Anatilimnocola floriformis: one gene and its partners. The protein of the gene in region 3 binds, or shares a complex with, the protein of the main gene of each other region. Links are inferred from orthologs where the notes say so. Each region holds a gene or a part of one and is shown on either strand. Other genes may lie near its edges.

What was found.
Region 1: M9Q49_RS02905 (region 3) and pnp share a complex: the UniProt entries of both Bacillus subtilis proteins name them as parts of the possible RNA degradosome complex. The link is inferred for Anatilimnocola floriformis from one-to-one orthologs.
Region 2: M9Q49_RS02905 (region 3) and rny share a complex: the UniProt entries of both Bacillus subtilis proteins name them as parts of the possible RNA degradosome complex. The link is inferred for Anatilimnocola floriformis from one-to-one orthologs.

Annotation. Positions count from the first base shown.
Region 1 is NZ_JAMLFW010000001.1:4,283,238-4,286,402, forward strand. What follows is about bases 115-3,125. They hold pnp (polyribonucleotide nucleotidyltransferase), read right to left. Parts: upstream 2,761-3,125; coding sequence 469-2,760; downstream 115-468. Outside these bases: M9Q49_RS16585 (efflux RND transporter periplasmic adaptor subunit), read right to left, coding at 1-55. UniProt on the Bacillus subtilis protein: Involved in mRNA degradation. Catalyzes the phosphorolysis of single-stranded polyribonucleotides processively in the 3'- to 5'-direction. Necessary for competence development in Bacillus subtilis.
Region 2 is NZ_JAMLFW010000004.1:116,459-119,561, forward strand. What follows is about bases 70-3,018. They hold rny (ribonuclease Y), read left to right. Parts: upstream 70-741; coding sequence 742-2,295; downstream 2,296-3,018. Other genes in these bases: M9Q49_RS34725 (TIGR00282 family metallophosphoesterase), read left to right, coding at 2,443-3,018. Outside these bases: more of M9Q49_RS34725, read left to right, coding at 3,019-3,103. UniProt on the Bacillus subtilis protein: Endoribonuclease that initiates mRNA decay. Initiates the decay of all SAM-dependent riboswitches, such as yitJ riboswitch. Involved in processing of the gapA operon mRNA, it cleaves between cggR and gapA.
Region 3 is NZ_JAMLFW010000001.1:717,229-720,187, reverse strand. What follows is about bases 62-2,866. They hold M9Q49_RS02905 (6-phosphofructokinase), read left to right. Parts: upstream 62-769; coding sequence 770-1,963; downstream 1,964-2,866. Other genes in these bases: M9Q49_RS02900 (hypothetical protein), read right to left, coding at 2,221-2,866; ribD (bifunctional diaminohydroxyphosphoribosylaminopyrimidine deaminase/5-amino-6-(5-phosphoribosylamino)uracil reductase RibD), read right to left, coding at 62-460. Also shown: more of ribD, read right to left, coding at 1-61; more of M9Q49_RS02900, read right to left, coding at 2,867-2,959. UniProt on the Bacillus subtilis protein: Catalyzes the phosphorylation of D-fructose 6-phosphate to fructose 1,6-bisphosphate by ATP, the first committing step of glycolysis.

The DNA of each region.
Region 1 (3,165 bases), 3.6 Mb from region 3 along the record:
GCACGAACACCGGCTGGGGTGTGGTCGTTGTCGGTCGAGATGCCTGCGAAGTCATGCTGGCAACGGCTCGCGAAAAGTAGTTCGAACGCGCACTGCGGCTCGTCTATCTTCGGCGACGGCGGACTGCTGACTGGCGTTAGAATCGCTGCGATCGTCGCAGATTGCCAAAATCTGCCGCCGGGGCGTCCGCTACGGCGGGGGTAATATATAACAGGTTATGCGATTTTCTGAAAAATCGCAAAATATTGCAATGAAATGACTTGCGTCGATTAACAAGCTAAAAACCGGCTCCGCATATAACCTTTTATAACCTTCCGGACACGCCAGACATCTGCCATTGAAGTAGTGGCAAATTGGGTCGCGGCAGCCAATAAAAAAGGCTGTTGCCTCTTGGGAAGAAGCAACAGCCAGAGTTGATGTCAAGCTGCAGGTTCGCTCGGACCAATGGTCCGGCCTAACGGGGATCGACTAGCGTCGACCGCCGCCACCGCCGCCGTGGCCACGACCACCACGGTCGCCGCCTCGGCCTCCGCGATCGTGACGGGGACGATCACCGCGGTCGCCGCCACGGTCACCACCGCCACCGCGATCTTCACGCGGCGGACGGGGCGGGCGTGGTTCGCCACCTTCTCCGGGCGGGCCGTCATTCTTCGGCGCGAGTTCATCGGGCAAGCCGAGTTCCTCGAGAGCGCGACGGCGGCTGAGCTTCACGCGGTCGTGATCATCGACGTCGATGACGAGGACTTTCATCTCGTCGCCAACGCGGCAGATCTCGCCAACCGAGCTGACGTAGCCAGCGCACAGTTCGCTGATGTGCACCAAGCCATCGCGGCCCGGAATGATTTCGACGAAGGCGCCGAAATCCTTGATGCTGCTGACCTTGCCGTTGTAGATCTTGCCGATCTGCACCGTCGCGGTCACCGATTGCACCTGCAACAGAGCTGCTTCGGCCCATTCGCGGTTGCTGCTTGCGATGGTCACGATGCCGCTGTCTTCGACTTCGATCACGCAGCCCGTGGCTTCTTGAATGCCGCGGATCATCTTGCCGCCAGGGCCGATGAGAGCGCCAATCTTTTCCGGATCAATCTGCGTGCGGAGCAGACGCGGGGCGTAAGCCGAGATGTCTTCCTTCGGACGCGAGATGCACGAGAGCATTTTGCGGAGAATCTGGATGCGGGCTTCGCGCGATTGCTCGAACGTAGCCTTGATGACTTCCTTGCTAATGCCTTCGATCTTCAGGTCGAGCTGAATGCCCGTGATGCCGTTTTGCGTACCGGCGATCTTGAAATCCATATCGCCGAAGTGATCTTCGTCACCGATGATGTCGGTAAGCAAGCACCATTCGTTTTCCGATTGTTGAACCAGACCGACCGAGATGCCGGCGACCGGATTGCTGATCGGCACGCCAGCGGCCATCAAGCCGAGCGTAGCGCCGCAAACGCTGGCCATCGACGAGCTGCCGTTCGATTCCAGAATGTCGCTGATCACGCGAATGGTATAGGGGAATTCTTCGGGCGACGGCAGAACCGGAGCCACGCTCCGCTCGGCCAAGGCACCGTGACCGATTTCGCGACGACCCGGGCCGCGGATCGGGCGGCATTCGCCGACCGAGAACGACGGGAAGTTGTAATCGAGCATGAACTTCTTGGCGTACTCTTCGAACAGGCCGTCGACCCGTTGTTCGTCGCGGCTGGTGCCGAGCGTCACGGTGATGAGGGCTTGCGTTTCACCACGTTGGAACACGGCGGAACCGTGGACGCGGGGCAACACATCGACTTCGCAATGCAGATCGCGGAGCGTCTTGTAATCGCGGCCGTCGGGGCGAGCGCCCGAGATGATGAGATCGCGGATGACGACCTCTTCGAATTCATGCCACACCGTCGAGAAGCGTTCGGGCTTGATCGCGCCGTCGGCCTTCGGGTCGGGAATGATTTCGGCTTGAGCGCGAGCCTTGACTGCCTTGGCAGCTTCGGCGCGGGCTTGCTTGCCCACGGTCTGCTTGGCCGAGCGGTAGTCGTTGTAGTAGCTGCTCTTGATCCGATCCATCAAACCGTCGTCGGGCGGAGCCACGTATTCAGGCCGCGTGACGCCGATCTGCTGGGCGAATTCGCGCTGCAGTTGGCAGATTTCGACAATGGTCTGATGGGCGAACAGAATCGCCTCGTACATGTCGGCTTCGCTCATTTCGCGAGCAAAGCCTTCGATCATGGCGACCGAAGTTTCGCTGCCCGAAACGATCAGGTCGAGATCGCTCTCTTCGAGATCATCTTGGCTCGGGAACGGAATGAACTGACCATTGACGCGGCCGACGCGCACCGAGGCGATCGGGCCACGGAACGGCAGGGGCGAGATGAACAGCGCACAAGCAATGCCGTTCATCGCGAGGACGTCGGCGTCGGTCTGGGCATCGCTGGCCATGACCATGGCCTGGCATTGCACTTCGTCGCGATAACCCTTGGGGAACAGCGGGCGAATCGGGCGATCGCAGAGACGCGAGGTGAGAATTTCTTTGGTCGTCGGGCGACCTTCACGCTTGATGAAACCGCCGGGGAACTTACCGGCCGCGGCAACGCGTTCGCGGTAGTCGCAGGTCAGCGGGAAGAAGTCTTGACCAGGACGGCCGGCGCCGCCGACCACGGCATTGAGCACAACGGTTTCGTTGTATTGGCAAAGGACGGCTCCTGCGGCCTGTTTGGCCAGGAAGCCGGTTTCGAAGGAGAGGGTATGGCTGCCGATTTTCTTTTCTACGCGATGCTTCACTGCTGCTACCTGATACTTTCTTGTCCTACGCTCCGGCGGGGCTGCTCAGAAATTGAAGTCAGCTGCTGGTCGCGCGAACCTGCGAGGAAAAACGAGCACTATTGGAGAAGAGACTTATTGCGGTGGCTGCTGATCGCCGAACGCTTCCTGGGCCAGATCTCTGGGCAGGGCAAAAAGCGCGCGACACGATAACGACATCAGCGAAAGAGGCTGATGCAGGGGCGATGAATCCAACCGGATGGAAGAAATGCTGCCCGGGTTGGCAATAACCTTGCCCCGACCCCAGGCCCTACTACAACGACCGAATTGCCCGGAGAAAATCGGGGCAATTCGTGAACTCTCAGAACGCAATCCAGCTTCGTTGCGCTGCCGGGCTCTTCCCGACGAACACAAACCCACTTGCGC
Region 2 (3,103 bases), on a different replicon or contig from region 3:
CATCTTCCTCTTCAACCCTTCCTCTCTTCAACCCTTCATCCCTCGCTAAACCCCCATTCTTGCGATTCGTTAAGACTCTGCTAACATGCTACCAGTGTTGTGAAAAGCGACATTGGGTTCGCTTTTTCCACCTAATGGGCAATTTAAACTGGTTGATGGTGTAAGCTCGCTTCGAACGGAGCGGGCAAGCGTTTTGACGTTTGAATTTTCGGTTGTTGCGTAAGGTCGACGGTCAGGCCCAGTGGGCTCGAAGCGTCGGCAGATGGTTGGTCGCTTGGCCAGCTGACGCAAGTCGCTGGTCGAAGGTTGCGTGCGTTATGGAGTTTGTCGCGATTGTCTGGCATTGGCTGTGCGCCTGCCTTCGTTGTTCGCCACAGGGCGAGCGCGTGGTGCTGCCGCAGTCGGTCGCCAGTCTGCTTCCCTGCCGAACCACACGGATCGGTCTGCGTGAAGCGGGCATGCGCGAATGGATTACCGCGGTCGGCTGGTGGTTTGGCCAGAGTAGATCGGCGGTTCCGGTTCGTGTCGCTTTGAAATTTTTGCCGGCAACAAAACAGACTCCACCTCTCACTCGCAACCGCGGCCTGCATGGTTGCCGGGCAATCGCCTGGCAGCTCGGTCGGTAACTCATCGAGTTTGGTTCTCGTCATAACGTTTGTTCGTTCGCCGGGCTGACGACGCAGGCAGGTCGTCGGTTCCTCGTTGCGTTCTTGCGCTCCGCCAGAGAATAGCGGAGGCGTTGTGGTTCATCCGATCTGGATTGGCGTGGCGGCAGTGGTCGCGGCGCTGTTGATGTGGGGCGCTGTCAAGTTTCTCGATCGACTACGCAAAGTCGATGCCGAAAATCAGGCCAAGGAGATTCTCGATCGCGCCTCGCGCGATGCTGGCAACAAAGTCAAAGAAGCCGAGCTCGCGATTAAGGAGCGGGAGCTGGTCTCGAAGCAGGAGACCGAGAAGGCACTCAATAAGAGTCGCGATGAGCTCCGCGAGCGCGAGCGAACCATCGAGAAGCGGCAAGAGACCCTGCAGCAACAGGGCGACGACCTGCGAAAACAAGAGCGGATTGTCGAAACCACCCAACGTCGCCTGGCCGAACGGCTTGAGGATGCCAGCCGTCGCAACGAAGAGCTCGGCAAGATGGTCGATGCCCAGCGGCAGACGTTGCATAACCTTAGTGGTCTCTCGCCCGGCGAAGCCACCAAGCGGTTGCTCGATACGCTGGAAAATGAACTGCAGAGCGAACTCGGCAGCATCGTGCTGCGTCACGAACGGCGTGTTCAAGAGCAGGTTGAACAAAAATCGCGCGACATCATCCTCACGGCGATTCAGCGTTATGCTTCGGCCCACACCGCCGAGAGCACGACGAGCACGGTCGACATTCCCAACGACGAAATGAAGGGCCGCATCATCGGCCGCGAAGGTCGCAATATTCGCGCCTTCGAAAAAGCCACCGGCGTCGATGTGATCATCGACGATACTCCCGGCGTGGTGATCGTCAGCGGCTTTGACCCAGTTCGCCGCGAAGTGGCTCGGCAGTCGCTGGCCAAGCTCATTGCCGACGGCCGGATTCATCCGTCGCGGATCGAAGAGATCGCCGCCGAGACGACCAAGGAAATCGAGTCGTTCATTCAGAAGAAGGGCGAAGAAGCTGCCGAAGAAGTCGGCGCACATGGTTTGCATCCGCGCGTGCTCTACATGCTCGGCCGGTTGCACTTCCGAACCAGCTACAGCCAGAACGTGCTGCGGCACAGCGTCGAAGTGGCATTCCTCTCCGGCCTGCTCGCCGAAATGGTCGGCCTCGACGGCACACTGGCCCGTCGCGCGGGCCTGCTCCACGACATCGGCAAAGCCGCCGATCACGAGCTCGAAGGTGGCCATCCCAAGATCGGCGCCGACCTGCTCAAGCGTCACAACGAAAAGGTGGAAATCGTCCACGCCGCGTTCGGCCACCACGATGAAATCGTGACGGAGTATCCGTACACGATGCTCGTCGCGACTGCCGATGCCTGCAGCGCTTCGCGCCCTGGTGCTCGCCGCGAATCGCTCGAGCGGTACATCAAGCGGATGGAAGAACTCGAATCGATCGCCTGCGGCTTCCCTGGCGTCGAACAAGCTTTTGCCATTCAAGCGGGGCGCGAACTACGCGTGCTCGCCAGCTCGCGCGATACGGATGACACCAAGGCAGCGAAGCTGTGTCGCGACATTGCCAAGGCCTTTGAGGAACAGCTGACGTATCCGGGTGAGATCAAGGTCACCGTGGTGCGGGAGTCGCGGTTTATTGAGGTGGCGCGGTAAAAGAGCATTTTGTCCCCTCGCCCCGGTAGTCCGGGGAGAGGGTTAGGGTGAGGGGCCGAATCGGGTACACTCGCTGCTCAGCCCCTCACCCCGGCCCTCTCCCCGGAGTACCGGGGCGAGGGAGAAAGAAGACTGGAGCGGGGCAAAATGCGAATCCTCCTCATCGGCGATATCGTTGGCAAACCGGGTGTGCGTGTCGTTACAACGGCCCTCGCCGGGTTACGGCAACGCGAGCAGCTTGATCTGGTCATCGCCAATGCCGAGAACGCGCTCGATGGGAGCGGCCTTAGTCCCACGATTTATAAGAAGTTGATCGCCGCCGGCGTCGATGGCATTACGCTCGGTGATCACATTTATCGCCGCAACGAAATCGCCAGCGTTCTCAATAGCGAGTCGAACATCGTCAAGCCGGCGAACTATCCCGCCAAAGCGCCGGGGAAAAATTTCGCCATCATCCAAGCCGCGAGTGGCGAACGGGTCGCGATCATCTCGCTGCTCGGGCGGATTTTCATGAAGCCCGTCGACTGCCCCTTCACGGCGGCTGATCGAGTGCTCTCCGAAATACCTGCCGAGGTAAAAATCCGCCTCGTCGACTTTCATGCCGAAGCGACCAGCGACAAACAACTGATGGGCCGCTATCTCGATGGCCGCGTTTCCGCGGTACTGGGCACGCACACGCACGTGACGACAGCCGATGAGCAGATCTTGCCCGGCGGCACGGCGTTTCAGTGTGACATCGGCATGACTGGCCCGCACGACAGCATTCTTGGCCGTAGAATCGACCGCGTGCTGGAGACTACAATCACTT
Region 3 (2,959 bases):
CTGTGCGGATCAGCTTCAGATACGGCGCGTTCAGGGCTTCGGCTTCTGACTGCAGTACACCATGAACCACTTCGATGCCGGCGTCTTTCAGTTCCGCAAAGCCACCGCCGGCAACTTTCGGAAATGGATCGCGCATGGCAGCGACCACGCGCTTGACCCCAGCCGCGATTACGGCTTTTGAGCAAGGCGGCGTTTTGCCCTGATGGCAGCAAGGTTCGAGCGTGACGTAGAGCGTGCTCCCCGCCGTTTTGCCGCGTGCATCTTCGAGCGCGTGAACCTCGGCGTGTGGCTCCCCGAAGGCTTCGTGAAACCCTTCGCCGACCACTTCATCGCCGACCACTTCATCGCCGCGAACGATGACGCAGCCGACCATCGGATTAGGCTCGACAAAACCTTGGCCGCGGCGGGCAAGCTCCAGCGCTTGCTGCATGAATCGGCGGTCTGGGGGCTGAGTGGTCAATTGGCTGACTTGCGAGAAATTCAGAAAGAAGACCCTTGTCAACCGCGATGGCTGCGGCGAAACTGGGAAAACCTCTCCCATGTTCGGCGTTTCCGAACACTTTCGCAAGGCAGCCACGGTTTCAGGTTCAGGCCTCGGGGCGTGAGCTACACTTCGGCAGCCCGCCTTGATTTTCCCCGCGAATGAAGCGAACGCTGTAACGTTGTTGCGAGTACGCAATGACTGCGCAATCGCTAAAATAGTTACCATCCCACCCGCAGGACTGCGTAGTCGCTGCAAACAAAGCTGCGACCAGGAGAGTGCAAAAAAATGGCTGAGACCAAACGTATCGGTGTGTTGACGGCTGGCGGCGATTGCCCCGGTTTGAATGCCGTGATCCGCGGCGTGGTGAAGAGCGCCGGCACGCATGGTTACGAAGTGATCGGCTTTTTGAAAGGCTACGAAGGGCTGGTCGATCCGGTCAGCTATATCCCGCTCAACGCCAAGAACACGACGGGCATCCTGGGCCAGGGTGGCACGATTCTCGGCTCGACGAACAAAGGTCGCTTTGCCGCGACCGTGGGTGTGAACGATCGCCTCGAGCTCGATCCGGAACTCGTGGCCGGCGTGAAGACAACGATGGAGCAGCTGAACATCAGCGGCTTGATCTGCATCGGCGGCGATGGTTCGCTGGCCGTCGCGCAGCAGTTTCACGAGCAAGGGATTCCCGTCGTCGGTGTGCCGAAGACAATCGATAACGATCTGTCGAGCACGGCGTTTACGTTCGGTTTCTTCAGCGCGGTGTTTTGCGCAACCGACGCTCTCGATCGCTTGCACACGACCGCGGCCAGTCACGAACGCGTGATGGTGCTCGAAGTGATGGGCCGGCACGCCGGTTGGATCGCGCTGTATGCGGGTGTGGCTGGTGGCGGCGATGTGATTTTGATCCCGGAAATTCCGTGGTCGTTCGATAGCGTTTGCCAGGCCATCATCAATCGCGAACAGCGGGGCAAAAAGTTCACGCTGGTCGTGGTCGCCGAAGGGGCCGAGTTGCCGACTGGAGCGCTGGTCACGCAAGAACGTCGCGGCGAGCAAAAACAAGTCCGCCTCGGCGGCATCGGCAACATTGTGGGTTGCGAAATCGAAAAGCGGCTCGGCAAGGAAACCCGCACGGTGGTCCTCGGTCACTTGCAACGCGGCGGCTCGCCGACCACGTTCGATCGCGTGCTCGCCACGCAGTATGGCGCACACGCCGTTCGGCTGATCATCGAGCGCAAGTTCGGTCAGATGGTCACCTACTGGCCACCAGACATGGGCAACTGCTCGCTGCTCGACGCCATCAAGCTCTCGTCGGTCAATCCCAACTGCTCGGCCGTGCAGGCCGCCCGCGCACTGGGCGTTTGCTTCGGCGACGACAACAAGGCCGCCCCCTGGTCGTACAAACCAGAAGAAGGCAACGGCAGCTGCGAACCGTGCAGCACTTCGATGATGGGCTTGCCCAAGCCAAGCGTGCCAACGCATTAACATTGCCTCCGTATTAAATCGTCGTCGATCACTCCGTGATCGATGGCTCGAGGTGAACGCGCAACATTCCCAGGAATGAGCTCCGCGAAATTCCGGCTTTGGCGAGTGGAGTTGGAAGCGGAGCCCTACCGAGTCGGAACACAACCGCGAGACTCCCCTCGCCGAACTTGCTGGAATTTCGCTGACGCTTATTCCAGCGAGCCACTGCCTGCGACCGCCACCGTCGAATACGGAGTATTCGACGACAATGAACACAATCACGATCCACGAGGCCGATTCCCCCAGCGGAATTCGCCGGTGCCAGGCGGTTCGTCGTCCGGTACATGCTGCACAGGCACGCAATAACCCCGAACCAGCGCGCTGACCACTGCCGGTGGCCGCTGGCGATTCCCCTCGGCCGGCGGAGCGTTATATAACAGGTGATCTGTTTTTGTTTTCGATGTAACCGCTGGTTGCTGATTGTCTTGCGACGTTTTTCCTTCGTTCTTGCATAACACTTTATTGCACTCTGCGGAGGAACTCTTCAGCTTTGAGTCCTCGACGGCTGCCGACTTCTGATTCGAGCTGTCCTCTTCCACCACTGCCGTCACGCATGCGAGCAGCGGCGCGCTCACCGGCAATTCTTCGGTCACTTCCGCCTGCGCCGCGATCACTTCGGCATTCCGTTTCTCGGCTTCTTGCTGCCACATGCCGGGCACGCCTTCATCACCGGGCGTGTCGAAGTCGCCGCTCATCACCTTCCGTTTCACGCCGCGGTAAAGCTCTTCGTCGACCATCTTCGGCGGCTCCGGCACGCGCCCTTTGCTCGACACATCGACGTTGCCCCGCAGATCAAAGCCCTCGAATTGCACGATCTTGTCCGCGGCGAGCAACCCAACCTTGAACAGCCGATCATTGCCGTCGCGCACCTCCACCGTCCGCTCCTCGACCTCCTCGCCCTTCACCTTTCGCACCTTCACTTTGTGCTTCGTCTGCTTCGACGACTGCCACGCGACC